4 regions of the Methylibium sp. genome follow, and region 2 is predicted to be linked to each of the others. Evidence: predicted binding sites of a transcription regulator. Region 2 holds the regulator's gene; each other region holds the start of a gene.
The links. Region 2 encodes sigma-54, which starts transcription at its own class of promoters, with help from an activator protein. Its sites were predicted from a motif close to TGGCANGNAANCTGCTTT; they were not measured.

Region 1 (7,462 bases), 560 kb from region 2:
GAACCTGCCGCGCGACTACATGGTCTCCAGCGAATGGGGCCTGCCGCCGCAGTTCGAGAACGGCATCGTCGCCGACGACCTGCTCGGCAATCGCTACGGGCATCAACTGCATTTCTGGGATCTGCGCGCGCGGCGCCACACGCAGACCATCGACCTCGGCGCAAACCACCAGATGGCGCTCGAGATCCGCCCGGCGCACGATCCGACGCGCGAATACGGCTTTCTGGGCGTCGTGGTCGACACGACCAACCTCGAAGGCTCGATCTGGACCTGGTACCGCGAAGGCGGGAAATTCCACGCCGCGAAGACCGCGGTGATTCCGCCCGAGCCGGCCGATGCATCGCTGCTGCCGCCCTTGCTCAAGGGCTTCGGCGCGGTGCCGCCGCTGATCAGCGACATCGACCTGTCGCTGGACGACCGCTTTCTCTACGTGGCGTGCTGGGGCACCGGCGAGTTGCGGCAGTACGAGGTGTCCGATCCGATGAAGCCGCGGCTGGCCGGCAGCGTGCACATCGGCGGCATCGCCCGGCGCGGCAGGCATCCGAACGGCAGCAGCTTCGGCGGCGGGCCGCAGATGACCGAAATCAGCCGCGACGGCAAGCGCGTGTACTTCACGAACTCGCTCTACAGCAGTTGGGACAGGCAGTTCTATCCGGACGGCGTGCCGGGCCGGCAGGTGATGTGCAATGTCGGCAAGGACGGCGGCATCACGCTCGACGATCGGTTCGTCGTCGACTTCGGGCCGAACTACGGCGCGCACCAGATCCGCCTGCAGGGCGGCGACTGCTCGACCGATTCGTTCTGCTATCCGTCGGCGTGACGCCGCCGCCGCAGTGACCACCGGCGCCACCGCGACGCTGTGGGCGGGCGTCGTGCTGATCGGCGCCTATCACGGCTTGAATCCGGCGATGGGCTGGCCGCTGGCGGTGGCCAATGGCCTGGCCGAGAAGCGCGCCGCCGCGCTGCTCGGCACCTTCGTGCCGCTCGGCGCCGGCCACCTGCTGGCGATGATGCTCGTGCTCGTGCCCTTCGCGCTGCTGTCGTGGCTGGTCACGTGGAGCCGCGAGATACGCGTCGGCGCAGGGATCCTGGTCGTGCTGTTCGGCGTGTCGCGGCTGTTCCTGCGCCGCCATCCGCGCTGGCTCGTTCGCGTGCGGCCGACGCAGCTCGTGCTGTGGTCGCTGCTGATGGCCACGGCGCACGGTGCCGCGCTGATGCTGCTGCCCGTTCTCATGGGCTTGTGCGAGGCGCCGGCGACTGCGGCAAGCCTCTCGCCAGGCGCCTTCGATCACGAAGCCGTGATGGCGCTGATGCGCCGGGGCGTGGGCACGGCGGTCGCGGTCTCGCTGCTGCACTCGGCCGCCATGATCGTCGCCGGGTTTGCCGCCGCGTGGATCGTCTACCGATACCTCGGCCTGCGCGCCCTGCGGTCGGCCTGGTTCAACCTGGACAAGCTGTGGGCGCTCTGCCTGATCGCATCGGGCGCCGCCGCGGTTGCCATGGCGCTGTCGCAGTCCATGCCCGGCAGCTGATCGCGCGGGCCGGGTCCCGAGCCCTCCGCTCGCGTGAGCTGGCCCTAGCCAAGCACCACCGGGATCGTCAGCACCGCCCGGCGCCCGATCTGGGCGTTGACCTTCTGGCGCACCGCCTCGACCTTGAACGGGCGCGTGATCGTCGAGCGCGCGCCCAGCGCGAGCGCCTGCGCGACCCCGGCGTCGCCGGCCGGGCCGCAGGCGATCACGGGCACGCCCGGCAGCGCGGCGAGCAGCGCGCTCACCCCCGGCGCACCCTCGGCCTCGATCACGCTGGCGCCGAGCAGGATCACGTCCAGCGCCATGCCCTGCGCGCGCGCGATGGCCTGCGCGCTGGAGGTCACCACGTTCACTTCGAGTTCGTCGGCGAGCATGAACTGCAGCGCCATCGCGCTGATGTCGTCGCTGTCGATGATGAACGCGCGCTTGGTTTCCACGGCGCGCTGGGTGTCGACACCAATCTGCATTGGAGGCTCCTTGAAGGCTGAGGGCTGATGGGGCTGCCGGAGCAAGCGCCGTGCCCCCGTGCGCGCCACCGGGGGCCGTTGTCCGTGTGACCTCGGCACATGTTGTGTTTGTCGGCATCCGAACACCCGACGAACAATGCAAGTGCCTGATTTACAAGGGATTCGCCTTGGCACGCGTCTCGCAATGGGAGCCCATCCACCACCCACACAGCACGAGGTCTGCCGATGTCGCCCAACACTGCTTACGTAGACGCTTCCCAACTTGGCAAATCGCGTCAGGCGGTCAGTCAGATTCTCGAGACCGCGGCCTCGGGCGGCTGCGGCACGACGGGCGGCGAGGGCAAGGCCAGCTGTGGCACCTCGGGCGGGCCGGACGACATGCCCGAAGAGATCTGGAACAAGGTCAAGAACCACCCCTGCTATTCGGAAGAAGCCCACCACCACTATGCGCGCATGCACGTGGCGGTGGCCCCGGCCTGCAACATCCAGTGCAACTACTGCAATCGCAAGTACGACTGCAGCAATGAATCGCGCCCCGGCGTCGTGAGCCAGAAGCTCACGCCCGAGCAGGCCGTCAAGAAGGTGGTCGCGGTCGCCAGCGAGATCCCGCAGATGACGGTGCTGGGCATCGCCGGCCCGGGCGATGCGCTGGCCAACCCGAAGAAGACCTTCGACACCTTCCGCATGCTGCAGGAGCAGGCGCCCGACATCAAGCTGTGCCTGTCGACCAACGGCCTGGCGCTGCCCGAGCTGGCCGACGAGATCTGCAAGTACAACATCGACCACGTCACCATCACCATCAACATGGTCGACCCGGCGGTGGGCGAGAAGATCTATCCGTGGATATTCTGGAACCACAAGCGCGTGACCGGCATCGAGGCCGCGACGATCCTGCACGAGCAGCAGATGAAGGGTCTGGAGATGCTCACCGAGCGCGGTGTGCTGACCAAGATCAACTCGGTGCTGATCCCCGGCATCAACGACGAGCACCTGATCGAGGTCAACCGCGAGGTCAAGAAGCGCGGCGCCTTCCTGCACAACATCATGCCGCTGATCAGCGAGCCCGAGCACGGCACCGTGTTCGGCCTGACCGGCCAGCGCGGCCCGTCGGCGCAGGAGCTCAAGGCGGTGCAGGACGCCTGCATGGGCGGCGCCAACCTGATGCGCCACTGCCGCCAGTGCCGCGCCGACGCGGTGGGCCTGCTCGGCGAGGACCGCAGCGAGGAGTTCACGCTCGACAAGATCGACGAGATGGAAGTCGTCTACGACCTCGACAAGCGCAAGACCTACCAGGACAAGGTCGAGGCCGAGCGCCAGGCCCAGCATGCGGCCAAGGTCGCGGCACTGGCCGCGGCGAGCGTCGACGACGGCGTCGACCCCGACATGAAGGTGTTGATCGCGGTGGCCACCGAAGGCCACGGCAAGGTCAACCAGCACTTCGGCCATGCCACCGAGTTCCAGATCTTCGAGGTGAGCAAGGCCCAGGCCTTGTTCGTCGGCCACCGCCGCGTCGACCTGTACTGCCAGGGCGGCTACGGCGAAGAGGAAACGCTGCCGTCGGTCGTCAGCGCGATCAACGACTGCCACGCAGTGCTGGTGTCCAAGATCGGCGCCTGCCCGCGTGACGAGCTCAAGGCGGCCGGCATCGAGCCGGTGGACGAATACGCGCACGAGTTCATCGAGAAGGCGGCGCTGTCGTGGTTCGGTGGCTACCGCGAGCGCATCGCCAAGGGCCTCGTCACGCACCAGGTGCGCGGCGATGCGCAGATCCGCCAGGGCGCCTATTCCGGCACGGCCGAACAGGCGGCCTGAAACCCTTCAACCCGTCCTCCAGTTCACGCTCCAAGGAGTTCCCCATGGCCCTCAAGATCATTGCCTCGATGTGCACCGGCTGCTCGGCCTGCGAGCCCGAATGCCCCAATGTCGCGATCCGCGAAAAGGGCGGCACCTTCATCATCGACCCGGCCAAGTGCACCGAATGCGAAGGCCAGTTCGATTCGCCGCAGTGCGTCGCCGTGTGCCCGGTCGACAACTGCATCAAGGCCGCGTGACCTCCACCGTCCGAAAGAAAGCAAGCGAGACAACCATGATCCAACCGAACGTGACCGTCACCCCCGCCGCTGAAAAGTTCATCCGTCGCATGGTGCGTTTCTCGGACCATCCGAGCGGCGGCTTTCGCCTCACGGTGTCGCCGGGCGGCTGCTCGGGCTACAACAGCGAGTTCACGGTGCAGGCCGCGCCGACGGCCGGCGACAGCGAGTTGCTGGTGGGGGACGTGAAGGTCTACCTGCCGGCCGAGAGCCGCCTGATGCTCGACGGCGTCACGGTGGACTTCGCCGACACGCCCACCAAGAGCGGGCTGACCTTCATCAACCCGAACGCTGCCGCCTGTGGCTGCTCGAGCTCCGGGGAGTCGGCCGCGCCGCCGGCACAGGCCACCGTGTCGGTCAGCTCGATCACGCGCAAGCCCGCGGCCACCGCCGGCCGCTGACGAGACGCGAGCACGTCACCGTGGATGCAGGCACCGACTTCGACGACGCGGTTCTCGGCCACGGGCTCCCACCCGAGGTCGAGCAGGCGCTGCGCGAAGCCGGCGCAGCGCGCGCCGACCCGTCCCTCGCGATGGCGGCGTTGATGCGCGCCGGTGCCCTCGCGCCCGAGCATCCGGCGGTGCTGATCGCCTTCTACCGGCACTACTTCTACAGCCACCGTCTGCGGCTGGCCCGCGCGGTGGCGCGCAAGACCCTGGTGGTCGCTGCGCGGTCGCTGGGCCTGCCGCTGGTCTGGCGCGAGGTGCCGGGGCAGCCGTTGGCCGGCGCCAGGGACGACGTGGCCACGCGCTTCTACCTGTGGGTGCTCAAGGGCTATGCCTACCTGAGCCTGCGGCTCGACGATCCCGTCGAGGCCCGCGATGCGCTGGCCAAGCTGCGCCAGCTCGACCCCGACGATCGCGTCGGCGCGGCCCTGCTCGAGGCCGTGCGCCAGCGCCGCGACCGGGGCGGCGACGAAGACGAAGGTCCCGCGCTGCCGGTCTTCGGTGCCGCCGCCTGGGCCCGCGTCACGGCGACGGGGCAGACATGACAGCCGACTGGAACGACATCCCGGCGCAGCACTGGCAAGGCGGTGCGCTGGAGTGCGCGGGCTGCGCCCACGAGCTGCTGCGCGCCGAGGGCGGCTGCGAGCCGGGCCGCATGTGCATGCAGGATGCCTATGCCCGGCGCATCGACCGCTTCTTCCGCACCCATCCCGGGCTGGCCAACCAGCACCTGGGCCATGCGTACTTCGAGGTGCGCGCCATCGCCGCGCGCCATGCCGATGTGTTCCAGCTGCCCGCCCTGATGGACGATCCCGACGAGACCGTGCGCCTGCAGCTGGCGCTGCGCCTGCCGCAACGCCAGCTCATGCGCATGCGCCAGGACCCGCACCGCGAAGTCCGCATCCGCGTGGCGCAGGGCCTGGCCGTCGACCAGCTGGCCTCGATGCTGCGCGACGAGGACTACCACGTGCGGGCCACGGTCGCGCGCCGCCTGCCCGAGGCGCTGCTGCCGCTGCTGATCAAGGATCCCGACCTGATGGTGAAGCGTGAAGTGGCGCGCCGCGTGCCCATGCCGGCGCTGTGGCGCATGGTCGAGGACGCCGAGCCCGAAGTGCGCCGCATCGTGGCCGAGCGCCTGCCCGCGCCGCTGCTCGACGCCTTCGTCGACGACCCCGATCTGCTGGTGCGCTGGGAAGCGGCGGGCCGCGCCCTGGGCCCGGTGCTCGACCGGCTGGCCCGCGACCCGGAGGCCGACATCCGCGAACGCGCCCTGGCCCGCCTGGCCGAACTGCAGAGCCACCCCAGCACGGAGCCCGAACATGGCTGACATCAACCGCGACGACGACGCCATCGAAGTGGCCTCGCCGCCCCGCTTCAACATGGGCGAGCGCGTCATCAGCCGCACCGTGATCCGCAACGACGGCACCTACAACGGCAAGGACATCGGCGAGGTGCTGGTGAACAAGGGCGAGATCGGTTTCATCACCTCGATCGGCACCTTCCTGCAGCAGTTCTACATCTACGCGGTCGAGTTCGTCGACTCCGGCCACCGCGTCGGCATGCGTGCCAAGGAGCTGTGCACCATCGATCACCTGCCCGAGGAAGTGCTGGCGCAGCTGGGCGACAAGGCCGCCGGGCTGCAGGACCTGCGCTAGGCCCCGTTCTCACCCCCCTCCCGAGAGCCCACCATGATCGACCAACGCCAGCCCAAGTACGAATGGGGTCAGCCCGTGGTGGCTGCCGTGGATCTGTACAACGACGGCAGCCACCCCGACGTGCCCGAGGACCAGTTGCTTGTCGTGGCCGGCGGCCCGGGCGAGATCGTCCAGATCGGCCACCACGCCGAAGCCAACGTGCCCGTCTACATGGTGGACTTCGGCGTCGCCGTGATCGGCTGCATGGAAGAGGAAATCGCCGTCGAAGGCACCGACCTCGGCGCGCTGGCGCGGCCGAGCGAAGAGGTCGCTCCATGACAGCCCTGAAGGCGCCGAGCAGGCGGCGCCGCTCGCGCGGCCCGGCCGATGGCGCGACCGAGCCGCCTTCGCCGCAAGCCGGCGGGCGGGTGCTCTCGCTCGATGCCCGCCGCATCCAGAACGCCCTGGAGGCGCGGGCGCGCTACAAGTACGTGCACCCGCGCGTGCAACGCGAAGGCCTGGGCTGGAAGGTCGTGAGCCCGAACTGCTCGCGCAACATCGACCCGCAGGGCGGCGAGATCGACATCGCCTGGCTGGTGCCCAACAACGGCGAGGGCTGGCTGCTGTTCTCGCGCGACCACGCGCAGGACTGCTGGCAGATGCGCCGCCGGGAGGCCTCGCTGCCCGCGGCGCTGGCGCACCTGTGCGCAGATCCCGACCGGGAGTTCTGGCAATGAACGAGCCCGTGTATCTCGACCACAACGCCACGACGCAACCCGGCCCCGAGGTGCTCGAGGAAATGCTCGACAGCCTGCGCACGGTCTGGGCCAATCCCTCGTCCACCCATGCGCCGGGCCAGGCCGCGCGGCGCGCCCTGACCGACGCGCGGGCCCGCGTTGCCACCTTCCTCGGCTGCCAGGGGGCGGAGCTGGTCTTCACCAGCGGCGCCACCGAGGCCAACCACATGGCCGTGCTGGGCGCGCTGGCGCTGGGCCGCGAGCGCGGGCGCACGCGCCTGGTCCTGAGCGCGGTGGAACACCCGGGCCTGCTGGCGCTGGCCGCACGCCTGAAGGCCGAGGGCCAGCCGGTGGACCTGATCCCGGTGAACGCGCAGGGCCAGCTCGACCTCGAGGCCGCCCGCGGGCTGATCCGCGACGACGTGGCCCTGGTCAGCGTGATGGGCGCCAACAATGAGACCGGGGTGCTGATGCCGGTCGCCGAGCTGGCGGCACTGGCCCATGCGGCCGGCAGCCCGCTGCACGTCGACGCCACCCAGCTGGTGGGCAAGACGAC
Region 2 (7,462 bases):
TTCACTCAGCGTACCGACGCCGAAAAGGTGAAGGAGACGCTGGACGGCGCGGGCGCGGTGTCGGCGCTGGTGCGGGTGCAAAAATGAACTTCGCGGCCGAGGGATGACTCCACCGCTGCGTCTGTCCGATCGCTGAAAGGATGCTCATGAACCGTCGTGACTTCACGACCTTGTCGGTGGCTGCCACCTTCGCGGGTCTGTTGCCCGCCACCACGCACGCGCAGGGCGGCCCGGCCGAGGGCAGGGACTACGTGAAGCTGTCGCAACGCCAGCCGACGCAGGACCCGAAGAAGATCGAGGTGGTCGAGTTCTTCTGGTATGGCTGCCCGCACTGCCATGTCTTCGAGCCGATGCTCGAGGCCTGGGTCAAGAAGCTGCCGCCGGACCTCAATTTCAGGCGCCTGCCGGTGGCCTTTCGCGAAGTGCCGTTCGTGTTGCACCAAAAGCTGTACTTCGCGATCGAGGTCCTGGGGCTGGTCGACTCGCTGCACCGCAAGGTCTTCAACGCGATGCACGTCGAGCGCCTGCCGTTGAACACCATCGAGTCGATCGGCGATTTCGTCGCCAGGAACGGCGTGGACAAGGCCAAGTTCCTCGACGTGATGAACTCGTTCTCGGTCCAGACCAAGGCACGCCAAGCTGCGGCGCTGTCGGCCGGCTACAAGATCGACGGCACGCCGGCACTCGGCATCAACGGGTCCTACTACACCTCGGGCTCGCTCGCCGGCAGCAATGACCGCGCGCTGGCTGTCACGGATTACCTGATTGCGCAGATCCGCAAGGGCGGCTGACCCTCGATTGGCATCGACGCCACAGTAGCGGCCGAGGCCGCTGCGGCCCGTGGCAAGCAGCTGAACACGCCCTAGAATCGGCAGCAAGATTCATGCCGATTCCATTCATGCCTGCTCCGACCCCCTATCCTGCGTTGCGGCGCACCAGCGTGACGCATTGCGGGCGACTCAGTGCCCTGGCCTTGCTGGGCGCCGCGCTTGTGGCCCCGGCGTGGGCCGAGAAGACCGATCGCAACCAGCCGCTGGCGTTCGCCGCCGACTCGGCCCGGGTCGACGAAATCAAGCAGGTCAACATTCTTTCCGGCAACGTGGAGATCACCAAGGGCACGATCGTGATCCGGGCAGACCGGGTCGAGGTGCGACAGAGCCCCGAGGGCTACCAATCGGCCGTGGCGACTGGCTGGCCCAACAAGCGCGCCTACTTCCGCCAGCGGCGTGACAACAGCGACGAATCCATCGAAGGCGAGGCCGAGCGGCTCGAATACGACGGCCGCGGCGACACCGTGCGGCTCGTGAACCAGGCGGTGCTGCGGCGTTTTCGCGGCAGCATCCTGGCCGACGAGGTGGCCGGCAATACCATCTCCTACGACAACGTGACCGAGGTGTTCCAGGTGCTCGGCGGCCCGGAGTCGGCGGCCGCCCCGGGCCGGGTGCGGGGCGTACTGACGCCGCGCGAGAACCCCGCATCAGCTCCCGCGTCGGGCAAGGGGCGGCCATGAACCTGGAGACCTCGAGCCGGCTCGAGGCCCGCGGCCTGCAGAAGAGCTACGGCGCGCGCAAGGTCGTGAAGGACGTGCATGTCGCGGTCGCTGCCGGCGAGGTGGTGGGACTGCTCGGACCCAACGGCGCCGGCAAGACCACCAGCTTCTACATGATCGTCGGCCTGGTGCGCGCCGATGCCGGCGAAATCCGCATCGACGGCGCACCGATCGAGCGGCTGCCGATCCACCAGCGCTCTCGCCTCGGGTTGTCCTACCTGCCGCAGGAAGCCTCGATCTTCCGCAAGCTCACCGTCGAGGAGAACATCCGTGCGGTGCTGGAGCTGCAGTTCGACGAGCGCGGCAAGGCCTTCACCAAGGCCCGCATCGACGAGTTGCTCGACGGCCTGCTGCACGACCTGTCGATCGACAAGCTGCGCGACAGCCCGGCACCGGCGCTGTCGGGCGGTGAGCGCCGGCGCGTCGAGATCGCCCGCGCGCTGGCGACGCAACCGCGCTTCATCCTGCTCGACGAGCCGTTCGCCGGTGTCGACCCGATCGCGGTGATCGAGATCCAGCGAATCATCGGCTTCCTCAAGAGCCGCGGCATCGGCGTGCTGATCACCGACCACAACGTGCGCGAGACCCTGGGCATCTGCCACCGCGCCTACATCATCAGTGAAGGACGCGTGCTGGCCGAAGGCACCCCCGAGCAGATCGTCGAGAACCCCGACGTGCGCAAGGTCTACCTCGGCGAACACTTCAGGATGTGATGAAGCCTTCCCTGCAGGTCCGTTTTTCGCAGCATCTGGCGCTGACGCCGCAGCTGCAGCAGTCGATCCGGCTGCTGCAGCTCTCCACGCTCGAACTCCATCAGGAAGTCGAGCAGATGCTAGAGCAGAACCCCTTCCTCGAAGTCGAGGAGGACGCACCGACGCCGTTCGACGCGCCGGTGGAGCGCGCCACGGTCACCGAGCGGCAGGCCGACGAGGCCTGGGAAGGCTCGGGGTCCGAGGTCGCCGCCGACCCCGAGCCGGTCGCGGTGGACGCGGCCGAGTTCGGCGCCACCGAGCGCGAGGACTGGGAGAACGGCACCGAGCGCGAGGACTTCGACGGCATCCGCGAGACGCCCGGCAAGGCCAGCAACAACGACAGCGACGACTTCGACCCGATGGAGCGCAGCAGCGCCGGGGTGAGCCTGCAGGACCACCTGCGCGAGCAGCTGCGCGGCATGCGCCTGAGCGACGACGACCGCGGCGCGGTGATGGTGCTGATCGAATCGCTCGACGAGGACGGCTACCTCGCCGATCCGCTGGAAGAGATCGCGCAGCGCCTGGCCGGCGACGAGGACGACGTCGCGGCCGAGGAGCTGCTCGACCGCCTGCGCTGCGCCCTGAAGTGGCTGCACAACCTGGAGCCGCTGGGCGTCGGCGCGCGCGACCTGTCGGAGTGCCTGACGCTGCAGCTGCGGGCCGGACCGCGCTGCGAGGCGCAGATGATCGCGATCCTGATCTGCAAGTACCACCTCGAGCTGCTGGCCCGGCGCGACGGCAAGAAGCTGATGGCCGCCACCGGTGCCGACGAGGAGCTGCTGAAGGCCGCGCAGGCCCTGATCGTGCACTGCGAGCCCAAGCCCGGCCGCCCGTTCACCAAGGCCGAGGCCAACATCATCGTGCCCGACGTGATCGTGCAGAAGGCCGGCCGCGGCTGGCGCGTCGTGCTCAATCCCGACGTGATGCCCAAGCTGCGCATCAACGACCTCTACGCGCAGGCGATCAAGCAGCAGCGCGGCGCGCGCACCGAATCGGGCGCCGGCCTGAGTTCGCGGCTGCAGGAAGCGCGCTGGTTCATGAAGAACATCCTGCAGCGCTTCGACACCATCCAGCGCGTCTCGCAGGCCATCGTCGAGCGGCAGAAGTCCTTCTTCAGCCATGGCGCGATCGCGATGAAGCCGCTGGTGCTGCGCGAGATCGCCGACGAGCTGGGCCTGCACGAGTCGACCATCTCGCGCGTGACCACGGCCAAGTACATGTCCACGCCCTACGGCACCTTCGAGTTGAAGTACTTCTTCGGCTCCTCGCTCAACACCGAGGCCGGCGGCAACGCGTCGAGCACCGCGGTGCGCGCGCTGATCAAGCAGCTGGTCAGCGCCGAGGACGCCAAGAAACCGCTGTCGGACAGCCAGCTCAGCAGCATGCTCGAAGAACAGGGCATCCAGGTGGCACGCCGCACGGTGGCGAAGTACCGTGAAGCGCTGAAGATCGCGCCGGCGAACCTGCGGCGCACGATGATGTGAGGCGCCGGGCGATCACTGCCCGGGCGGTCCGCACGCGATCGGGGCAAACCGGGCACGCCGGCACTCGCTGACCAGCGGCCCGTCGCCCGTCGAAATGACGGCCCACGGGAGCCTGCGCGAACGGGCGCACCAGTACAAGAAACGGACACGCATGAACGCCGCTTTACCGCACGACGGACCCTCGTCTTCGCTGTTTCTCCCCTGCGCTGCCGGCGTCGAGGCCTTGCTGGCCGACGAGGTGGCCCGGCTGCTGCCGGATGCGCCGGCGCAGCTGCAGCGTGGCGGCGTGCTGGTGCAGGGCGGCCCGCGCGAAGCGATGGCGCTGAACCTCGGCAGCCGGCTCGCGCAGCGCGTGCTGTGGCAGGTGGCGCAAGCACCCTACCGCAGCGAGGACGACCTGTATGCGCTGGCACGCAGCCCGCACTGGCCGGACTGGATCACCCCGACGCAGACCCTGAAGGTGGACGTGACCGCCCAGCGCGCACCGCTGAAGAGCCTGAACTTCGCCGCGCTGCGCATCAAGGACGGCGTCTGCGACGCGATGCGCGACGCCCTCGGCGCGCGCCCCAGTGTCGACACGCGCCGCCCCGACCTGCCCCTGCAGCTGCACCTGGCACCCGAGCAGGCGACGCTCTATGTCGACACCTCGGGCGAGGCCCTCTTCAAGCGCGGTTGGCGCGAAGACCAGGGCGAGGCGCCGCTGAAGGAGACGCTGGCCGCCGCACTGCTGGCTGCCGCCGACTGGCAGGGCCGCGAATCGGACGGGCCGCTGCTCGACCCGGTGTGCGGCTCCGGCACGATCGCGATCGAGGCGGCGCAGATCGCCTGCGGCATCGCACCCGGCTCGCTGCGCCGCTTCGCCTTCGAGCGCCTCGGCCCGTTCCGCGACGCCGGCCCGCAGCGCGCGTGGCGCGAACTCCGCGAGGCGGCCCGGGCCCGGGTGCACGCGAGCGCGGTGCCGATCTTCGCGGGCGACGTGGCGTTTCGCATGACCGACTTCGCGGCCCGCAACGCCGAGCGCGCGGGCGTCAGCGCCGCGATCGAGCTCAAGACGGTCGACGCGCTGCAGCGCACCGCACCCGCAGCGCGCGGCACCTTGATGCTGAACCCGCCGTACGGCGAGCGCATCGACCCGAAGGGGTCGCGCGGCGAGGCGGGGCGGCGCGCTCCGCCGCCCCCGCCGGCGCGCGAAGGCTTCGAGGGCGGCGCCTCGGCAAGCGAGTTCTTCTCCCGTCTCGCCGCGCACTGGAAGCGCGCCTATCCGGGCTGGACCGCGTGGGTGCTCAGCCCCGACATGAAGCTGCCGCAGGCGATGCGCCTGAAGGAGAGCCGGCGCGTGCCGATGTGGAATGGCCCGATCGAATGCCGCCTGTTCCGCTTCGATCTGGTCGCCGGCTCGATGCGCGAACCCGCTTGAGCGCGCCGGGCCGTCGCCCGGCACCCGTTCGCTAGCGGCTCAGCGCCGCACGTCCAGATCGATGGGGGCGGACGTGGCCATCACCTGCTGGTCGACGTTCTGGACCAGTTCGACCCGCAGCTTGTAGCTCCCCGGCGGCGGCGCGAGCCAGACCTCGGTCAGGCCCTTGACGAGGTCGATGCGCTCGGCCGGCGCGCCGGCCCGCTCGGCGATCAGGCGGAAGTGACCGACGCCCTGGTCCTGGATGTCCACATGGCCCACGCTCAGGCCCGAGGCATGCAGCCGCACCCGCAAGGGCGTGTGCTGCGGCTCGCCGCCGCGCGGCTCGAGGATCGCGACGCCGGGCTGGATCAGGCTCTTCGGGTCGACGTCCTCGTTCTTCTTCGTCACCGTGATCGTCATCGGCTTGCTGTAGATGAAGTAGGGGATGTGCTTGTGGTCCGCCAGCAGCAGCCGCAGCGTGTAGGTGCCGGGCACGAAACTCAGCACCGTTTCCATCTGGCCCTTGCCGAAGTGGATGTACTGGTCGTTGAAGGGCAGCGGCTTCTTGAAGTCCAGCGGCAGGTCGCGGTTCACCAGCAGGTGGTGGTGGCCGGCCCCTTCGACCGGCTTGACGATGGGCGCGAGCCCATAGCGCGACAGGCCGAACTTCAGCACGAAGGGCGTCTCGATCCGGTCGCCGTCGCGCAGGTTGGTGAAGTAGGTCTCCGGCTGCTGCGTGCGCAGCGGCGAACTGAGCCACGGGTGATCGGCCGCCAGGGCCGGTGCGGCCAGCAAGGCCGCCGCAATCCAGGCAAGACAAGGGCGCATCGTGTCGGTCTTTCGGTTGGAGGTTGGAAGTCAGCGCAAGACCGGTGCGTCCGGCAGTTCGTTGGGGTTGTCGGCCCCTGGCGCCAGCGGGAAATGCTCGCGCAGCAGCGCGTCGACGGCGTCGATCGCGGCATTGAGCCCGTCCTCGAAGCGCCGCTCGCGGAAGGCTGCACCCATGCCGTCCACGATGGCCTGCCAGTGCGCCGCGTCGACCTGCCGTGTGAGGCCGCGATCGGCCACGATCTCGATGCGGTGCTCGGCCAGCAGCAGGTAGATCAGCACGCCGTTGTTGTGCTCGGTGTCCCACACGCGCAGCTTGCCGAACAGCGTCAGCGCGCGCTGCCGTGCACTCAGGTCGCGCCACAGGTAGCCCAGCGGCAGGCCGGCCTCGACGCAGACGCGGATCTCGCCGCTGTGAGCCGCCTCGCTGGCGCGCACGCGCTGCTCGATGCGATCGAGCGCGACCGGGCCCAGCGCGCGGCGCACGTCGTCCTCGTCGAGCCAGCGGTGGCGCAGCAGCCGGATCAGCCTGTTCATCACCAGTCCCCCGAGGCACCACCGCCGCCGAAGTCGCCGCCGCCGCCCGACGAGAAACCGCCGCCGCCGCCGCCACCACCGCCGCCACCCCAGCCGCCGCCGATGAAAGGCGGCACCCCGTGCCCCCCGGCGTCGAGACCGCGCCGCCGCGCCGCGCCCAGGCCCAGAACGCCCACCAGCACCAGCGCCACGAGCGCCGCGGCGCCGCCCACCAGCAGGCTCGCGGTCACGGCCCAGGCCAGGCCGCCGGCACCGGCGCCGGTGGCCAGCGTGCCGAGCTTGCGGCCGAGCACGCCGGTGAGCACGGCGCCGGCGATCGGCACCGCCAGCAGGAAGAAGAGCGCGAAGTCCTGCCACTGCGCGCCGGGCTTGGCCGCCCGCGGCCCCGGCGCCGGCAGGCCTTCGCCGCGGATGCGCGCGGCGAGCTGGTCGATCGCGGCGTTGAGTCCGCCCGCAAAGTCGCCGGCGCGAAAAGCCGGCGTCAGCGCACGGTCGATGATCTGCCTGGCGGCCAGGTCGGGCACGGCGCCTTCGAGCGCCTTCGCGACTTCGATGCGGACCTTGCGGTCGTCCTTGGCGACCAGGATGATCAGGCCGTCACCGACCTCGCGCCGCCCGAGCTTCCAGGCGTCACCGACCCGCTGGGCGTAGCTGGCGATGTCCTCGGGCTGCGTGCTGGCGACCACCAGCACCACCAGCTGCGAGCCGGCATCGCGCTCGAACGCGGCGAGCTTGGCCTCCAGTGCGCTGATCTGCGCGCGGGTCAGCGTGCCGGTCTGGTCGATCACGCTGGCGCTGAGCACCGGCACCGGCCGCAGGTCCTGCGCGCCGACGCCGCCACCCGCCAACAGCAGCGCGAGGCACGCGGCGAGCAGGCGCCAGGCGCGCATCCCGGCCTCAGCGCACGCGGTGG
Region 3 (7,462 bases), 1.2 Mb from region 2:
GACCGCATCGCCGAGATCCGCCTGAACGACAAGTTCGGCGTCACGCCGGTACTGGGAGAGCAGGTGTGGGACTGGGCCGAGCAACTGGCGGTGCACACCGACCCGGGCTACGGCGAACGCGGCGAACTCACCGTCACCTACCTGACCGACGCGCACCGCGCCTGCGCGGCACAGCTGCAGGCCTGGATGCGCGAAGACTGCGGCTTCGACGAGGTGCGCATCGATGCGGTGGGCAACGTGGTGGCCGTGTACCACGGAGCAGCAGCGACGGGCAGCCCTCACCCCGGCCCTCTCCCGGAGGGAGAGGGAGTCAACCGCGTGCCTGCATCGACAGGTTCGGAGCCTGACCCCCTCTCCCCCGCCCCGGGGGAGAGGGCCGGGGTGAGGGGGACGCCTCGCCGCCTGCTCACCGGCAGCCACTACGACACCGTGCGCAACGGCGGCAAGTACGACGGCCGGCTCGGCATCCTGGTGCCGATGGCCTGCGTGCGCGAGCTGCACCGCGCCGGCCGGCGCCTGCCCTTCGGCCTGGAGGTGATCGGCTTCGCCGAAGAGGAAGGCCAGCGCTACAAGGCCACCTTCCTCGGCTCCGGCGCGGTGATCGGCCACTTCGACCCCACCTGGCTCGACCAGCAGGACGCCGACGGCGTGACGATGCGCGCCGCGATGCAGGCCGCCGGCCTGCCGGCGACGCTGGAGGCCATCGCGGCCGAGGCGCGCGACGCGGCGCGCTACCTCGGCTTCGTCGAGGTGCACATCGAGCAGGGCCCGGTGCTGAGCGAGCTGGACCTGCCGCTGGGCGTGGTGACCTCGATCAACGGCAGCGTGCGCTATCTCGGCGAAGTCACCGGCGTCGCCAGCCACGCCGGCACCACGCCGATGGACCGCCGGCGCGACGCCGCGACCGCCGTCGCCGAGCTGGCGCTCTACGTCGAGCAGCGTGCCGCCGCCGCGCCGCACCTGGTCGGCACCGTCGGCATGCTGGAGGTGCCCAACGGTTCGATCAATGTCGTGCCGGGCCGCTGCCGCTTCAGCCTCGACATCCGCGCGACCACCAACGAGGTGCGCGATGCGATGGCGGCCGACGTGCGGGACCGGCTGGCCGCAATCTGCGAGCGCCGCGGCCTCGCCTACCGCCTCGAGGAAACCGTGCGCGCCGCGGCCGCTCCCAGCGACGCGGCCTGGCAGCGCCGTTGGGAAGCCGCCGTCGCCGCCACCGGCCTCCCGGTGCACCACCTGCCCAGCGGCGCCGGCCACGACGCGATGAAGCTGCACGAGGTGATGCCGCAGGCCATGCTGTTCGTGCGCGGCGAGAACGCCGGCATCAGCCACAACCCGCTCGAATCGAGCACCGTCGACGACATGCAGCTCGCGGTCGAGGCCTTCGCCCACCTGCTGGAACAACTCGCGCTTGCCTCGTCCCCACCCTCACCCCTGCCCTCTCCCGCACACGGGAGAGGGGGTCCACCGAGCCACTCGACATGAGCACCCCCTACGACCGACTCGACGCCTGGATCGACGCCCACTTCGACGAGCAGGTGAAGCTGCTTCAGGAACTGGTGAAGGTTCCCACCGACTCCCCGCCCGGCAACAACGCGCCGCATGCCGAACGCACCGCCGAGCTGCTGGCGGCCTTCGGCTTCGAGGCCGAGCAGCATCCGGTGCCGGCCGACGAGGTGCGCGCCTACGGGCTGCAGTCGCTCACCAACCTGATCGTGCGGCGGCGCTATGGGCCCGGCGGCCCGACCATCGCGCTGAACGCGCACGGCGATGTGGTGCCGCCCGGCGAAGGCTGGACCCATGATCCCTACGGCGGCGAGATCGCCGACGGCAAGCTCTACGGCCGCGCCGCCGCGGTCAGCAAGTGCGACTTCACGACCTACAGCTTCGCGGTGCGCGCGCTCGAGTCGCTGGGCGCACCGCTGAAAGGCGGCGTCGAGCTGCACTTCACCTACGACGAGGAGTTCGGCGGCGAGCTCGGCCCTGGCTGGTTGCTGGCCCAGGGCCTGACGAAGCCCGACCTGATGATGGCCGCCGGCTTCAGCTACCAGATCGTCACCGCGCACAACGGCTGCCTGCAGATGGAGGTCACGGTGCACGGCAGGATGGCGCACGCCGCCATCCCCCACACCGGCGTCGACGCGCTGCAGGGTGCGGTGAAGATCCTGAACGCGCTGTACGCGCAGAACACCCTCTACAAGGGCATCTCGTCGCAAGTACCGGGCATCACCCACCCCTACCTGAACGTCGGCCTGATCGAGGGCGGCACCAACACCAACGTCGTGCCCGGCAAGGTGGTGTTCAAGCTCGACCGCCGCATGATCCCCGAGGAGAACCCCGAACAGGTGGAGGCCGACATCCGCCGCGTGATCGCCGACGCGGCCGCGCAGACCGACGGCATCACCGTCGACATCCGCCGCATGCTGATGTGCCGTGCGCTCACGCCGCTGCCCGGCAACGCGCCGCTGGTCGCCGCGCTGGAGAAGCAGGCCTCGGCGGTGTTCGGCGAACCGATCCGCACCACCGGCACGCCGCTCTACACCGACGTGCGGCTGTACTGCGAGCGCGGCATCCCGGCGGTGATCTACGGCGCCGGGCCGCGCACCGTGCTGGAGAGCAACGCCAAGCGCGCCGACGAGCACATCGTGCTCGACGACCTGCGGCGCGCGACCCAGGTCGTGGCGCGCACGCTGTTCGATCTGCTGTCCTGACCCCCGCACGGGCGGCGACGTTCGCGAGCGGGCCGATGGACTTCCACCCCTGCGACGACCCGAGCGCGGCGCAGATCGTCGCCGCACTGCGCCGTGCGAACGCGGTCGCGCGGCACGCCCTGGCGCTCGGTCGCCACCCCTTCGGCGCGCTGCTGCTCGCGCCCGACCACGAGACCGTGCTGGCCGAGCAGGGCAACATCGACACGGTGCAGCACGCCGAGGCCACGCTGGCGCGCAACGCGGCGAGCCACTACGCGCCGGGCTTCCTGTGGGACTGCACGCTCGTCACCACCTTCGAGCCCTGCGCGATGTGCGCCGGCACCGCCTACTGGGCCAACATCGGCCGCATCGTCTATGGCGCCAGCGAAGAAGCACTGCTGGCGCTGACCGGCAGCCACGCCGAGAACCCGACGCTGGCGCTGCCCTGCCGCGAGGTGTTCGCGCGCGGCCAGAAGCCGGTGCGCGTGTTCGGGCCCTGCCCCGAGCTCGAAACCGAGCTGCTCGCCCCGCACCGCGGCTTCTGGTCGGACCACTGATACCAGGTCGCGTTCATCCGTATCGGATCGGCCGCCGACCTTCGGTTCGTTGCGGTCATCGGTGCCTGGTGTGGAACACCGACTGTCAAACGTTGGCACGTTAGTGCTGGCGAGGGCGTCGGGTGAGCGGCGCAGTGAAGTAAAGGAGGAGGGGGCGGCCCTCGGGCCGCCGCCGGGGGACATGAACGGAGCCGCTCGCCCGGCGGCCTCGTCAGCACCGCGCGGTCCTCGCAGGCGGCCGGCCGGCGCCCTGACCCAAGCTCAATCCGATGCGTTCGAATGCAGTGCCGGATGCGCGGTCTGCCACGTCCACCCATCCGGCACGGTTCCTGCTGCATCCCATCTGGTACACAAGACAGTGCACCATGCACGCACCATGCACGCACCGAACCCGTTCACGCTGGAGGAGTGGCAACAGGCCTACCGCGACGGCGCCACACCCGACGCCCTGCTGCGCGAGCGCTTGCGGCAGCTGGCGGCGGCCGGCGACGACCCGGCGTGGATACTGCGCGCCAGCGAAGCACAGCTCTACGTCCAGCTCGACGCGCTGGCGGCACGCGCCGCCGGCTGCGCGGACGCCGCCGCCCGGGCGCGGGCCCTGCCGCTGTACGGCATACCGTTCGCCGTGAAGGACAACATCGACATCGCCGGGCTGCCGACCACCGCCGCCTGCCCCGCGTTCTCCCGCGTCGCCGAACGCTCGGCACACGCGGTCGAGCGCCTGGTCGCGGCCGGCGCCGTGTGGCTGGGCAAGACCAACCTCGACCAGTTCGCCACCGGCCTGGTCGGCACCCGCTCGCCCTATGGCCGGCCGGCGAGCGTGTTCGCCGCCGACCGCGTGAGCGGCGGCTCCAGCTCCGGCTCGGCGGTGGTCGTCGCGCGCGGCGACGTGCCGCTCGCGCTGGGCACCGACACCGCCGGCTCGGGCCGCGTGCCGGCCGGCTTCAACAACATCGTCGGGCTCAAGCCGACGCCGGGCCGCGTGTCCACCGCCGGCGTGCTGCCGGCCTGCCGCTCGCTGGACTGCGTGTCGGTGTTCGCGCACACCGTGCCGGCCGCGGCCACCGCGCTCGCGCTGATCGAAGGGCCGGACGCGGCCGACGCCTACAGCGCCTTCGCGCCCGGACCGGCCGGCTGGCCCGGCCCGCTGCGCGTCGGCGTGCCGCGCGATCCGGTGTTCAGCGGCGACGCCGGCTATGCCGCGGCCTTCGGGCAGGCCCTCGGCGAGCTGCGCCGGCTCGGCCACAGCGCGGTACCGATCGACTTCGCACCGCTGCACCGGGTCGCCGACCTGCTGTACGCCGGCCCCTGGGTCGCCGAGCGCCATGCCGTGGTGCAGGCGCTGCTCGCGCGCGACCCGCAGGCGCTGGACCCGAGCGTGCGCCAGATCGTCGAGTCGGCCACGGCCTTCAGCGCCACCGACGCCTTCCGCGGGCAGTACCGGCTGCGCGAGGCGCAGCGCGACGCCGCCGCGCTGTGGCAGCAGGTCGACGTGCTGATGGTGCCGACGGCGCCGGGGCATCCGCGCTTCGACGAGATCGACGCGGACCCGCTGGGCGTGAACGCGGGGCTGGGCACTTACACCAACTTCGTCAACCTGCTGGGCTGGTGCGCGCTTGCGCTGCCGGCCGGCTTCACGACGACAGCGGTCGCGCAGGGGATCGCCGCCGGGCTGCCGTTCGGCGTGACCTTCATCGCCCCGGCGAACGCCGACGCAGCGCTGGCCCGCTTCGGCGCGCAATGGCAGCGCGCGATGGACCTGCCGCTCGGCACCGCCCGGCTGCACCTGGAGGATCTGCCGGCCACGGCATCGCTGCCCACACCGGCCAGCGAACCGGTGCTGCCACTGGCCGTCGTCGGCGCCCACCTGTCGGGCCTGCCGCTGAACGGCCAGCTCACCGAGCGCGGCGCCCGCCTGAGCGAGGCCACGGCAACGGCCCCGCGCTACCGCCTGCATGCGCTGCCCGGCACCACGCCGCCCAAGCCGGGCCTGGTGCGTGCCGCCGGCACCGACGACGGCCACGCGATCGCGGTCGAGGTCTGGGATCTGCCGCAGCACGCCGTCGGTTCCTTCCTCGCGCTGATCCCGCCGCCGCTGGGCCTGGGCTCGATCGAGCTGGCCGACGGCCGCTGGGTGCACGGCTTCCTGTGCGAGTCGCACGCGCTGGCCGGCGCGCCCGATGTCAGCGCCTTCGGCGGCTGGCGTGCCTACCTGGCGTCGCTCCGGGGCGCCCCGGCCGCGTCCTAGGCTGGCCCCACCCGCCCTCACCTGCCCGGATTTCCAGGAGACCGCCATGCTACCCGCCGACACGATCGAGGCCTATGTCGACGCCGCCGCCGCCGCGTTGGCCCTGCCGCTCGCGCCCGAACACCGCCCCGGCGTGCTGCGCTACTTCGGGCTCGCATCGCAGATGGCCGCACTGGTGAACGGCCTGCCGCTGGCGGTCGAGGACGAACCGGCGCCGCAGTTCGTGCCGCTGTCGCCGCAGGACGCCGCATCGTGAGCGCCGACACGCTGCTCGCCGGCACCGCAACCGGCATCGCCGCGGCGGTGCAGCGCGGCGAGGTCAGCGCCAGCGCGATGGTGCAGGCCAGCCTGGCGCGCATCGCCGCCACCGACGCGCGCGTCAACGCCTTCACCGACCTCACCGCGCAGCGTGCCCTGGCGCGCGCCGCCGCGCTCGACGCGCGCCACGCGGCGGGCGACACCGCGGCGCTACCGCTGCTGGGCGTGCCCTTCGCGGTGAAGAACCTGTTCGACGTGCAGGGCCTGACCACGCTGGCCGGCTCGAAGATCGAGCGCGAGCACGCGCCGGCGCTGCGCGACGCACCGCTGGTCGAGCGCCTCGAGGCGGCCGGCGCAGTGCTGGTGGGCGCGCTGAACATGGACGAATACGCCTACGGCTTCACCACCGAGAACAGCCACGCCGGCGCCACCCACAACCCGCACGACCTGGCGCGCAGCGCGGGCGGCTCGTCGGGCGGCTCGGGCGCCGCCATCGCCGCCGGCCAGGTGCCGCTGACGCTGGGCTCCGACACCAACGGCTCGATCCGCGTGCCCAGTTCGCTGTGCGGCGTGTTCGGCCTCAAGCCCACCTACGGCCGGCTGCCACGCCACGGCTCCTACCCCTTCGTCGCCAGCCTCGACCACCTCGGGCCGTTCGCGCGCTCGGTGCCCGACCTGGCGCTGAGCTACGACCTGCTGCAGGGCTGGGACGCCGCCGACCCGGGCTGCGTGCAGCGCCCCATCGAGCCGACGCACGCCACGCTGGCACAGGGCGCGGACGGCCTGCGTATCGCGGTGCTCGGCGGCTACTTCCACGAGCACGCGCTGCCCGAGGCACGCGCCGCGGTCGAGCGCGTCGCGGCGGCGCTCGGCGTCACGCGCCGCGTCGAGCTGCCGGAGGTGGCGCGCGCCCGCGCCGCCGCCTTCCTGATCAGCAACGCCGAGGGCGCCACGCTGCACCTGGGCGACCTGCGCACGCGCGCCCACGACTTCGAGCCGCTGTCGCGCGACCGCTTCCTCGCCGGCGCGCTGCTGCCGGCCGCCTGGGTGCTGCAGGCGCAGCGGGTGCGGCGCTGGTTCGCGCAACGCGCGGCCGAGCTGTTCGGCGAGGTCGACGTGCTGCTGGCGCCGGCCACCCCCTGCGTCGCGCCGCTGCTCGGCACCGAGTGGCTGGAGCTGAATGGCCAGCGGCTGCCGGCCCGGCCCAGCCTGGGCCTGCTGACGCAGCCGATCTCCTGCATCGGCCTGCCGGTCTGCGCGGTGCCGGTGTGGGGCACGAACCCGGCGCTGCCGGGCTTGCCGATCGGCGTGCAGCTGATCGCCGCGCCCTGGCGCGAGGACCATGCGCTGCGCGTCGGTGCCGCGCTGGAGGCCGCCGGCGTGGTGCGCTCGCCGGTCGCCGCGCTCGACTGAACCCGAAGGAAGCCCGCCGATGACCGACGACTCCGAGATCAACCGCCCCGAGGTGCTGGCCGAGATGGAGGCGGTGTTCGCCCGCTACGAGGACGCGCTGGTCCACAACCGCATCGACGTGCTCGACGCGCTGTTCTGGCCGAGCGCGCACACCGTGCGCTATGGCGCTGCCGAGAACCTCGTCGGCATCGACGCGATCCGCGCGTTCCGGCTGGCCCGTCCGTCGCAGGGACTCGCGCGCCGGCTCTCCAACACCGTGATCACGACCTACGGCCGCGACTTCGCGACCGCGATGA
Region 4 (7,462 bases), 670 kb from region 2:
CGCGCGCCGAGTTCCCGGCCCAGAGCAACGGCCGCTTCGTCAAGCTGCAGGACCTGCGCTACGGCGAGAACCCGCACCAGAGCGCCGCCTTCTACCGCGACCTGCACCCGGCGCCGGGTTCGCTGGTGAGCGCGCAGCAGTTGCAGGGCAAGGAACTCTCGTACAACAACATTGCCGATGCCGATGCCGCCTGGGAGTGCGTGAAGGTCTTCGATGCAGCCACCGACGGGCCGGCCTGTGTCATCGTCAAGCACGCCAACCCCTGCGGCGTGGCGCTCGGCGCGAACGCCGCCGAAGCCTACGGCAAGGCCTTCCGGACCGACCCCACGTCGGCCTTCGGCGGCATCATCGCCTTCAACATGCCGGTCGACGGCGCCGCAGCGACGGCCATCTCGAAGCAGTTCGTCGAGGTGTTGATCGCCCCCGGCTACACCGACGAGGCCCGCGCGGTGTTCGCGGCCAAGGCCAACCTCCGGGTGCTGGAGATCTCGCTGGACGGGGTGCAGCGCGACGCCGCGGACGCGTGGTCGCGCGGCCTGAATTCGCACGACATCAAGCGTGTCGGCTCGGGCCTGCTGATCCAGAGCGCGGACAACCACGTGCTCGGCCTGCAGGACCTGAAGATCGTCACCACGCTGGCGCCGACCGACGCGCAGCTGGCCGACCTGCTGTTCGCGTGGAAGGTGGCCAAGTTCGTCAAGAGCAACGCGATCGTGTTCTGCGGCGACGGCATGACGCTGGGCGTCGGCGCCGGCCAGATGAGCCGGCTCGACAGCGCGCGCATCGCCAGCATCAAGGCCGCCCATGCCGACCTGAGCCTGGCCGGCTCGGCGGTCGCGAGCGACGCCTTCTTCCCCTTCCGCGACGGCCTCGACGTGCTGGCCGATGCCGGCGCACGCTGCGTGATCCAGCCTGGCGGCAGCCTGCGCGACGACGAGGTGATCGCCGCGGCCAATGAACGCGGCATCGCGATGGTGCTGACGGGCGTGCGGCACTTCCGACACTAGGACCTGCCGGCGCCCCGGCCGCGGCGAGCTCCGGCCACCGCTCCGAATAGCATAGGCCCATGTCGATCGCTGCCGATTCGATGGGGCTGCTGCTCTCCTTTGTCGCCCGTCTCATCACCGGCGCGCAGGGGCACTGGTACGGCTGTCCGCCAAAGGCCGAGCAGCGCATCTACTTCGCCAACCATCAGAGCCACCTCGACTGGCTGCTGGTCTGGGCGGCGCTGCCGCGCGACCTGCGCGCCCGCACGCGGCCGATCGCCGCGAAGGACTACTGGACCGCCAGCCCCTTGCGTCACTGGATCACGCGCGAGGTGTTCAACGCGGTCTACGTGGCGCGCACCCGCACGAAGGGTGGCCCCGATGGCACCGACGACCAGGACCCGTTGGAGCCGCTGGTCGAGGCGCTGCACGGCGGCGACTCGCTGGTGATCTTCCCGGAGGGCACGCGCGGCAACCTGGGCGACCCACAGGCCTTCAAGAGCGGGCTGTACCACCTGGCCGAGCAGTTCCCCGCGGTGCAGCTGATCCCGGCGTGGATCGACAACGTGCAGCGCGTGATGCCCAAGGGTGAGGTGGTGCCGGTCCCCATCCTGTGCTCGGTGACCTTCGGCGCCCCGCTGTCGCCGCTGCAGCCCGGCGAGGACAAGCGCGACTTCCTCGACCGCGCGCGCGATGCCGTGATCGACCTGAAGGCCGTGGCGGCATGAGTGGATTGAGACAGCTCACGGTCTCGCAGCAGGTCGGCCTGCTGTTCCTGCTGCTGTTCGGTGCGCTGCTGCTCGTCAGCGCCGTGGCCCTGTTGCGCTCGCTGCGCGAGCGCGGCGATGACGAGCGCAGGGACCGGCACGAGCGCTTCAAGCGCGAACTGCGCGCGGTGTGGGTCGGCGCCTCGGTGTTCTGGCTGGCCTGGGTGTCGGGGCCGGTGGGCGCAACGCTGCTGTTCGGCGTCCTGAGCTTCCTGGCGCTGCGCGAGTACATCACGCTGATGCACACGCGGCGCAGCGACCACCGCAGCCTCATCCTGGCCTTCTTCATCGTGCTGCCGCTGCAGTACCTGCTGGTCGCGAACCGCAACTTCGACCTGTTCTCGGTCTTCATTCCCGTCTACATCTTCCTGGCGATCCCGGTGGTCAGCGCGCTCGCGGGCGACCCGGAGCGCTTCCTCGAACGCAACGCGAAGATCCAGTGGGGCATCATGGTCTGCGTCTATGGCATGAGCCACACGCCGGCGCTGTTGCTGCTGCAGTTCCCGAACGCCCAGGACCGCGGCGCCTTCCTGGTGTTCTTCCTGGTGGTGGTCGTCGCGGCGGCGCGCATCGCGCAGGAGTTCGCGAGCCGCCGCCTGCGTCGCCATCCGGTGGCGCGCCACATCAGCCGCAGCTTCAGCTACCGCGCCTGGCTGATCGGCGCGCTCGTCGCGGCCTTCGTCGGCGGCCTGCTGTACTGGATCACGCCCTTCAAGCCGGGCCAGGCGATGGCCATGGCGCTGATCGCCAGCGCCTGCGGCACGATGGGCGAGTTCGTGATGAAGGCGCTCAAGCGCGATGCCGGCGTGCGCTACTGGGGCAACCGGGCGTCGGTCACCGGTGCGGTGGGCCTGCTCGACCGCGTCGCGCCGCTGTGCTTCGCGGCGCCGGTGTTCTTCCATTCGGTACGGTGGTACTTCAACCTGAGCTTCTGATGGCGACACGAATTCTCGGCATCGACCCGGGCTTGCGCACGATGGGCTTTGGCTCCGGCCGCCGCTTCGCGCCTTCACATCCGCCCGCGGATGTGAGCCTGCACCGAAACCCTTGCGCCGTCGACCCCCTGCGGAGGCGCGCCCCATGAGGATCCTTGGCATCGACCCGGGCTTGCGCACGACGGGTTTTGGCGTGGTCGAGTGCGAGGGGGCGAGGCTGCACTACATCGCCAGCGGCACGATCCGGACCGACGCACTGCCGAACGGTGACTTGCCGGGACGCCTGAAGATCATCTTCGAGGGCGTGCGCGAGGTGGTGGCGCGCTACCGGCCCCGGTGCGCGGCGGTCGAGATCGTGTTCGTCAACGTCAACCCGCAATCGACGTTGCTGCTCGGCCAGGCACGCGGCGCAGCGCTGGCCGCGCTGGTGTCGGCCGAACTCGACGTGGCGGAGTACACCGCGCTGCAGATGAAGAAGGCGGTCGTCGGCCATGGCCATGCGCGCAAGGAGCAGGTGCAGGCCATGGTCGCGCGCCTGCTGGCGCTGCCCGGCGAACCCGGCAAGGATGCGGCCGATGCGCTGGGAATCGCGGTATGCCATGCGCATGCCGGCGCGTCACAGGCGGCGCTCGCCGCAGTGAGCCCGTTGGCGCGGCGTGCGCATGCGCAATACCGCAAAGGTCGCAGCTACTGAGACGGGAGGTGACCAAAAAGGCCGCAGACACGGGGCGCCGCCAAAGAACGATGCGCGGGTCACCGCGGGCGCCCGCGCGCAGACCGCCTCTAGCCGCGCCAGACCACGCTGTGCCGCTGGAAGAGTTCGCGCAAGGCCGGGCCGTTGTTGAGATCGATCAGGCGCCGCTGCATCACCTGCGCCAGGTCGGTCGCGCCGCGCTTCACCGCGCAGCCGACCACCCAGCCATTGCGTGGCGCGCGCACGATGGGCGGCAGCGGCACGATCTTGTAGCGTGGCTTGCCGGCCAGCGTCGACTCCAGTTCCGAGGCGAGCCCGGCCGCTGCCACCACGTCACCGGCCAGCAGCCTCTGCGCCGCCGCCACGCCGTCGGCATTCTGGGTATTGAGCGTGTCTCTCAGCGCCCCTGATTCAGCGCTGGCGAGCAAGTAGCCGGCCAGGGAGACGCTGGCCACCGCGATCTTCTGGCCGCGCAGGCCTTCGATGGCGTCGGGCGCCGGACCGCGCTCGCTGTCCCAGGCCAGCATGACCGTCTCGCGGTAGTAGGCGCCGAACACCTCGACCTGCGGGTTGGCCTCGATCAGCGGCCGGTCCATCGGCACGTGCAGCATCACGTCGGCCGGACCCCAGCCGAGGTAGTGGCCGCGCCAGACGGCGTTGCGCAGGTCGTCGCCGACGCTCTCGCCCGCGGGGATCGGCAGCAGGCTGAGCGGCACACCGACGGCCTCGGCCAGCGCCGTGGCCAGGTCGACGTCGATGCCGCGGCCGTCCAGGTTGAACGGCGGCATGTCCTGGTAGACCGCGACCACCAACCGACCGCTGCGCCGCACGCGCTCGAGTGCGCTTTCTTCGGCGCGAAGCGGCGGCGACAGCGCCGTGAGCGCCGCGGCGGCGCTCAGCAGCCTGCGGCGCGAGATCACAGCGGCTTCTCGCGGCGGGTTTCGAGGTAGCTCTTGATGGCCCATACGGCTTCCTGCTGCATCACGCCTTCGAAGGGCGGCATGTAGACGGCGCCGTTGCGGGTGCGGCCGTGGCGAACGGTGGTCACGAAATACTCGTCCATCTCGTTCACGCAGGCGGTCTTCTTCTTGTCGTCCTTCAGCGTGGCGCACTCGCCGTCGAGCTTGCGCAGATCGGGAGCGATCCCGCCGGAAATTGCTTCCAGGCCGTGACAACGGGCGCAGTTCTGGTTGTAGGCCGACGTGCCGATCCTGATGGCCTCGTCGTTCTTGCGATACGGGTTCTCGACCCGCCAAGCATCGCCGAGCGGAGGCAGGGTCTTGGTATCGACGGCTTGCGGCGTGACGTCCCCGTGGGCGAAAGCGCCCATGGCGCTGGCAATCAGGCTCAGCGCGACCACATGGCGCTGGCACTGGGTACGAAAGTTCATTGAAAGATGCTCCAAATCTGAGGGACAGTCCGAGGGTGCAAGTGATGTGCCACCGCCACAGATCTGTCTCGAAGCCCTCCTGCTGGCGGGTTCACACCGTCGGCTTGCTCCACGCTGGAGCATACTGACGCTCCCAACCGCTGTGTCGCGGGGCATGGCAGATGCGGCGGGACAGGAGACGTTTCTGGCAGCAGCGCCATGGCATTTGACGCCGCTGCACGCAATGAGACAGACAGCATGGCGGCTGCCGGCCGCACGCGAGGGCGCACAGCCCCGAGGAGACACGATGACCGCACCTATCGCCACGCGCGCAGTCCAGCGTGACGGCCGCCGGCCCGCCGGCTTCGGCCATACCGCCACCAGTGTCTGGCTGCCGCCGGATCCGGGACATATCGACACGATCGCGCAGTCCCACGAGCGTTGCGCATCGCTGCGGCTCAGCCCGATCCGCCCGCCGGACCACACCCCGCTGATGCGCTCCGACCTCACCGTGGTGCGGGAGCGCAACCGCTGCCTGTCGCTCCACGCGGTCCCGGTCATGGAGATGCTGCTGGAGCAGATCCTGGCCACCCAGAGCATGGTCCTGCTGACCGACGTGCAGGGCACGGTGCTGCACTCGATCGGCCATGACGACTTTCTGACCCGTGCCTCGAAAGTGGCGCTGGCCCCGGGGGTGAACTGGAGCGAATCGAACAAGGGCACGAATGCCATCGGGACTGCGCTGGTCACCGAGACGCCGACCCTCGTGCACGCCGACGAGCATTTCATCCATGCCAACCAGTTCCTGACCTGTTCGTCCTCACCGATCTTCGATCCGCGCGGCAACCTGGTCGGCGTGCTGGATGTCAGCGGCGACCACCATTCCTTCCACGTCCACACGATGGGCCTGGTGAAGATGTCGGCGCGCATGATCCAGAACCACTGGTTGATCGAGGACAGCCACCAGACGCTGCGCCTGCACTTCCACGTGCGTCGCGACTACCTCGGTACGCTGATGGAGGGCATCGTTTCCGTCGGCCCGGACGGCAAGTTGCTGGCCGCCAATCGCGCGGCGCTCGACACGCTGCGCCTGTCGGGTGCAGCGCTGCGCATGAACACGGTCACGGGCCTGTTCGGCGTGTCGCTCGGCGCGCTGGTCGACCATTTCGGCTCGGCGCTGGCAACCCCGCTGGAGCTGAGCCTGCCCGATGGCCGCCAGGTCCATGCCCACGCCCGGTTCAACGGCACGGGCTGGCACCAGCTGGGTCATTTCAGCGGTGACGAAGCCGCCGCCTATGAGGCGGGGCGCGAATCGGTCCGGGAGACGGCCCGCGACGCTGCCCTGGAGCCGGCGCGCGAATTGGCGCACGCCAACACCCCACCACCGTCGCCGAGCCTGCGTCAGCTGCAAACGGGTGACGCCCGCATGGACGACGTGGTCGCCCGCGTCAAGCGCGTGCTCGATCGCGACATCCCGGTGCTGATCCAGGGCGAGACGGGAACCGGCAAGGAAGTCCTCGCCCGCGCGATCCATCAGGCCTCGCGTCGCGCCAGCGGCCCGTTCGTCGCCGTCAATTGCGCTTCGATCCCCGAAACGCTGATCGAGTCCGAGCTGTTCGGCTACGAGGAAGGCGCCTTCACCGGCGCACGTCGCAAGGGCGCGATCGGCAAGGTGCTGCAGGCGCACGGCGGCACGTTGTTCCTCGACGAGATCGGCGACATGCCGCTGAGTCTGCAGGCGCGCTTGCTGCGCGTGCTTCAGGAACGTGAAGTCACGCCGCTGGGGGGCACGCGGGCACTGCCGGTCGATGTGTCCGTGATCAGCGCGACCCACCAGCCGCTGCGCGAGCTGATCGAGCGCAAGCAGTTCCGCGAGGACCTGTACTACCGCCTCAATGGCCTGGTGGTCCAGCTGCCCGCGCTGCGCGAGCGCAGCGACCTGCTGACGCTGGCCGAGAAGCTGCTGAAGCGCGAATGCCGCGGCCGCCTGCTGCGCCTCGATGCCGAGGTGCTGCGGTTGATGCAGGGATGTCGCTGGCCCGGCAACATCCGCCAGCTCGCGACCGTGCTGCGCACGGCGGTGGCGATGGCCGGCGATGACTCGGTGATCACGATCGAACACCTTTCAGAGGACTTCCTGCAGGACGCACGACGTGCACTCGAGGAGGAGGCGCCGGAGGTGGCCGCCGTCGCACGCCCAGCGACCGCCCCCCAGGCGGTGACGCCGCTGCCGGACAGCAGTGGCGGTGGCGAGGTACCGAGCGGACGCAGCACCCTGCACCAACTCGAGCACGACACCGTGCGCCGTGCGCTGGCCGAAGCCGGCGGTAACATCTCGGTCGCCGCCCGGCGTCTGGGCATCAGCCGCAACACGATCTACCGCAAGCTGTACTGGCCGCCGGGCGCAGGTCGCTGAGCGAGGGCGCCCCGGGGGAACTCGACCCGCGTTGCGTCCCCCACCCACTGCGGCGCCTTCCCCCCCCCCGCAGGCCGTTGGCGCGACGAGCCCGCGAGCAAGGCTGCGATCAGAGTCCGACCTGCAGCTGCTGCCGGATCAAGGACATGGTGTTCGGCACGGTCTTGTCGCCCGGATGCATCGCTTCGGCGATCGCGCGCATGGCCAGGCCTTGGGCGGCCAGTCGCAGCACGTCGAATCGCGCGGCGTGAGGAGCTGCTTCAGCGGCCCGCCAAGTTCCAGCTCCCACGGTTCG

Region 1: a site for sigma-54 is predicted at 2,168-2,185, ahead of nifB (nitrogenase cofactor biosynthesis protein NifB). Genes of this name have one in related genera too.
Region 3: a site for sigma-54 is predicted at 3,566-3,583, ahead of atzF (allophanate hydrolase). Genes of this name have one in related genera too.
Region 4: a site for sigma-54 is predicted at 4,807-4,824, ahead of pedF (cytochrome c-550 PedF). Genes of this name have one in related genera too.

What each region holds. Positions count from the first base shown of each region.
Region 1 is NZ_OZ257250.1:4,260,255-4,267,716, forward strand. It holds gene ACQY9S_RS20100 (selenium-binding protein SBP56-related protein) at 1-820, shown strand, start outside; gene ACQY9S_RS20105 (hypothetical protein) at 834-1,532, shown strand; gene ACQY9S_RS20110 (response regulator) at 1,577-1,999, opposite strand; gene nifB (nitrogenase cofactor biosynthesis protein NifB) at 2,225-3,811, shown strand; gene ACQY9S_RS20120 (4Fe-4S binding protein) at 3,856-4,050, shown strand; gene ACQY9S_RS20125 (HesB/IscA family protein) at 4,086-4,490, shown strand; gene ACQY9S_RS20130 (hypothetical protein) at 4,511-5,080, shown strand; gene ACQY9S_RS20135 (4Fe4S-binding leucine-rich repeat protein) at 5,077-5,862, shown strand; gene ACQY9S_RS20140 (nitrogen fixation protein NifZ) at 5,855-6,190, shown strand; gene ACQY9S_RS20145 (nitrogen fixation protein NifZ) at 6,224-6,508, shown strand; gene ACQY9S_RS20150 (hypothetical protein) at 6,505-6,906, shown strand; gene ACQY9S_RS20155 (cysteine desulfurase family protein) at 6,903-7,462, shown strand, end outside.
Region 2 is NZ_OZ257250.1:3,696,565-3,704,026, reverse strand. It holds gene ACQY9S_RS17390 (SPOR domain-containing protein) at 1-87, shown strand, start outside; gene ACQY9S_RS17385 (thiol:disulfide interchange protein DsbA/DsbL) at 147-791, shown strand; gene lptA (lipopolysaccharide transport periplasmic protein LptA) at 899-1,510, shown strand; gene lptB (LPS export ABC transporter ATP-binding protein) at 1,507-2,262, shown strand; gene ACQY9S_RS17370 (RNA polymerase factor sigma-54) at 2,262-3,785, shown strand; gene ACQY9S_RS17365 (THUMP domain-containing class I SAM-dependent RNA methyltransferase) at 3,937-5,202, shown strand; gene ACQY9S_RS17360 (DUF4399 domain-containing protein) at 5,242-6,012, opposite strand; gene ACQY9S_RS17355 (TPM domain-containing protein) at 6,043-6,549, opposite strand; gene ACQY9S_RS17350 (TPM domain-containing protein) at 6,549-7,439, opposite strand.
Region 3 is NZ_OZ257250.1:2,494,839-2,502,300, forward strand. It holds gene uraD (2-oxo-4-hydroxy-4-carboxy-5-ureidoimidazoline decarboxylase) at 1-1,485, shown strand, start outside; gene ACQY9S_RS11585 (M20 family metallopeptidase) at 1,482-2,711, shown strand; gene ACQY9S_RS11590 (nucleoside deaminase) at 2,747-3,247, shown strand; gene atzF (allophanate hydrolase) at 3,624-5,495, shown strand; gene ACQY9S_RS11600 (DUF4089 domain-containing protein) at 5,542-5,751, shown strand; gene ACQY9S_RS11605 (AtzE family amidohydrolase) at 5,748-7,166, shown strand; gene hpxZ (oxalurate catabolism protein HpxZ) at 7,186-7,462, shown strand, end outside.
Region 4 is NZ_OZ257250.1:3,028,739-3,036,200, forward strand. It holds gene purH (bifunctional phosphoribosylaminoimidazolecarboxamide formyltransferase/IMP cyclohydrolase) at 1-1,007, shown strand, start outside; gene ACQY9S_RS14205 (lysophospholipid acyltransferase family protein) at 1,067-1,714, shown strand; gene ACQY9S_RS14210 (phosphatidate cytidylyltransferase) at 1,711-2,688, shown strand; gene ruvC (crossover junction endodeoxyribonuclease RuvC) at 2,834-3,382, shown strand; gene ACQY9S_RS14220 (substrate-binding periplasmic protein) at 3,472-4,302, opposite strand; gene pedF (cytochrome c-550 PedF) at 4,299-4,712, opposite strand; gene ACQY9S_RS14230 (sigma-54-dependent Fis family transcriptional regulator) at 5,059-7,167, shown strand.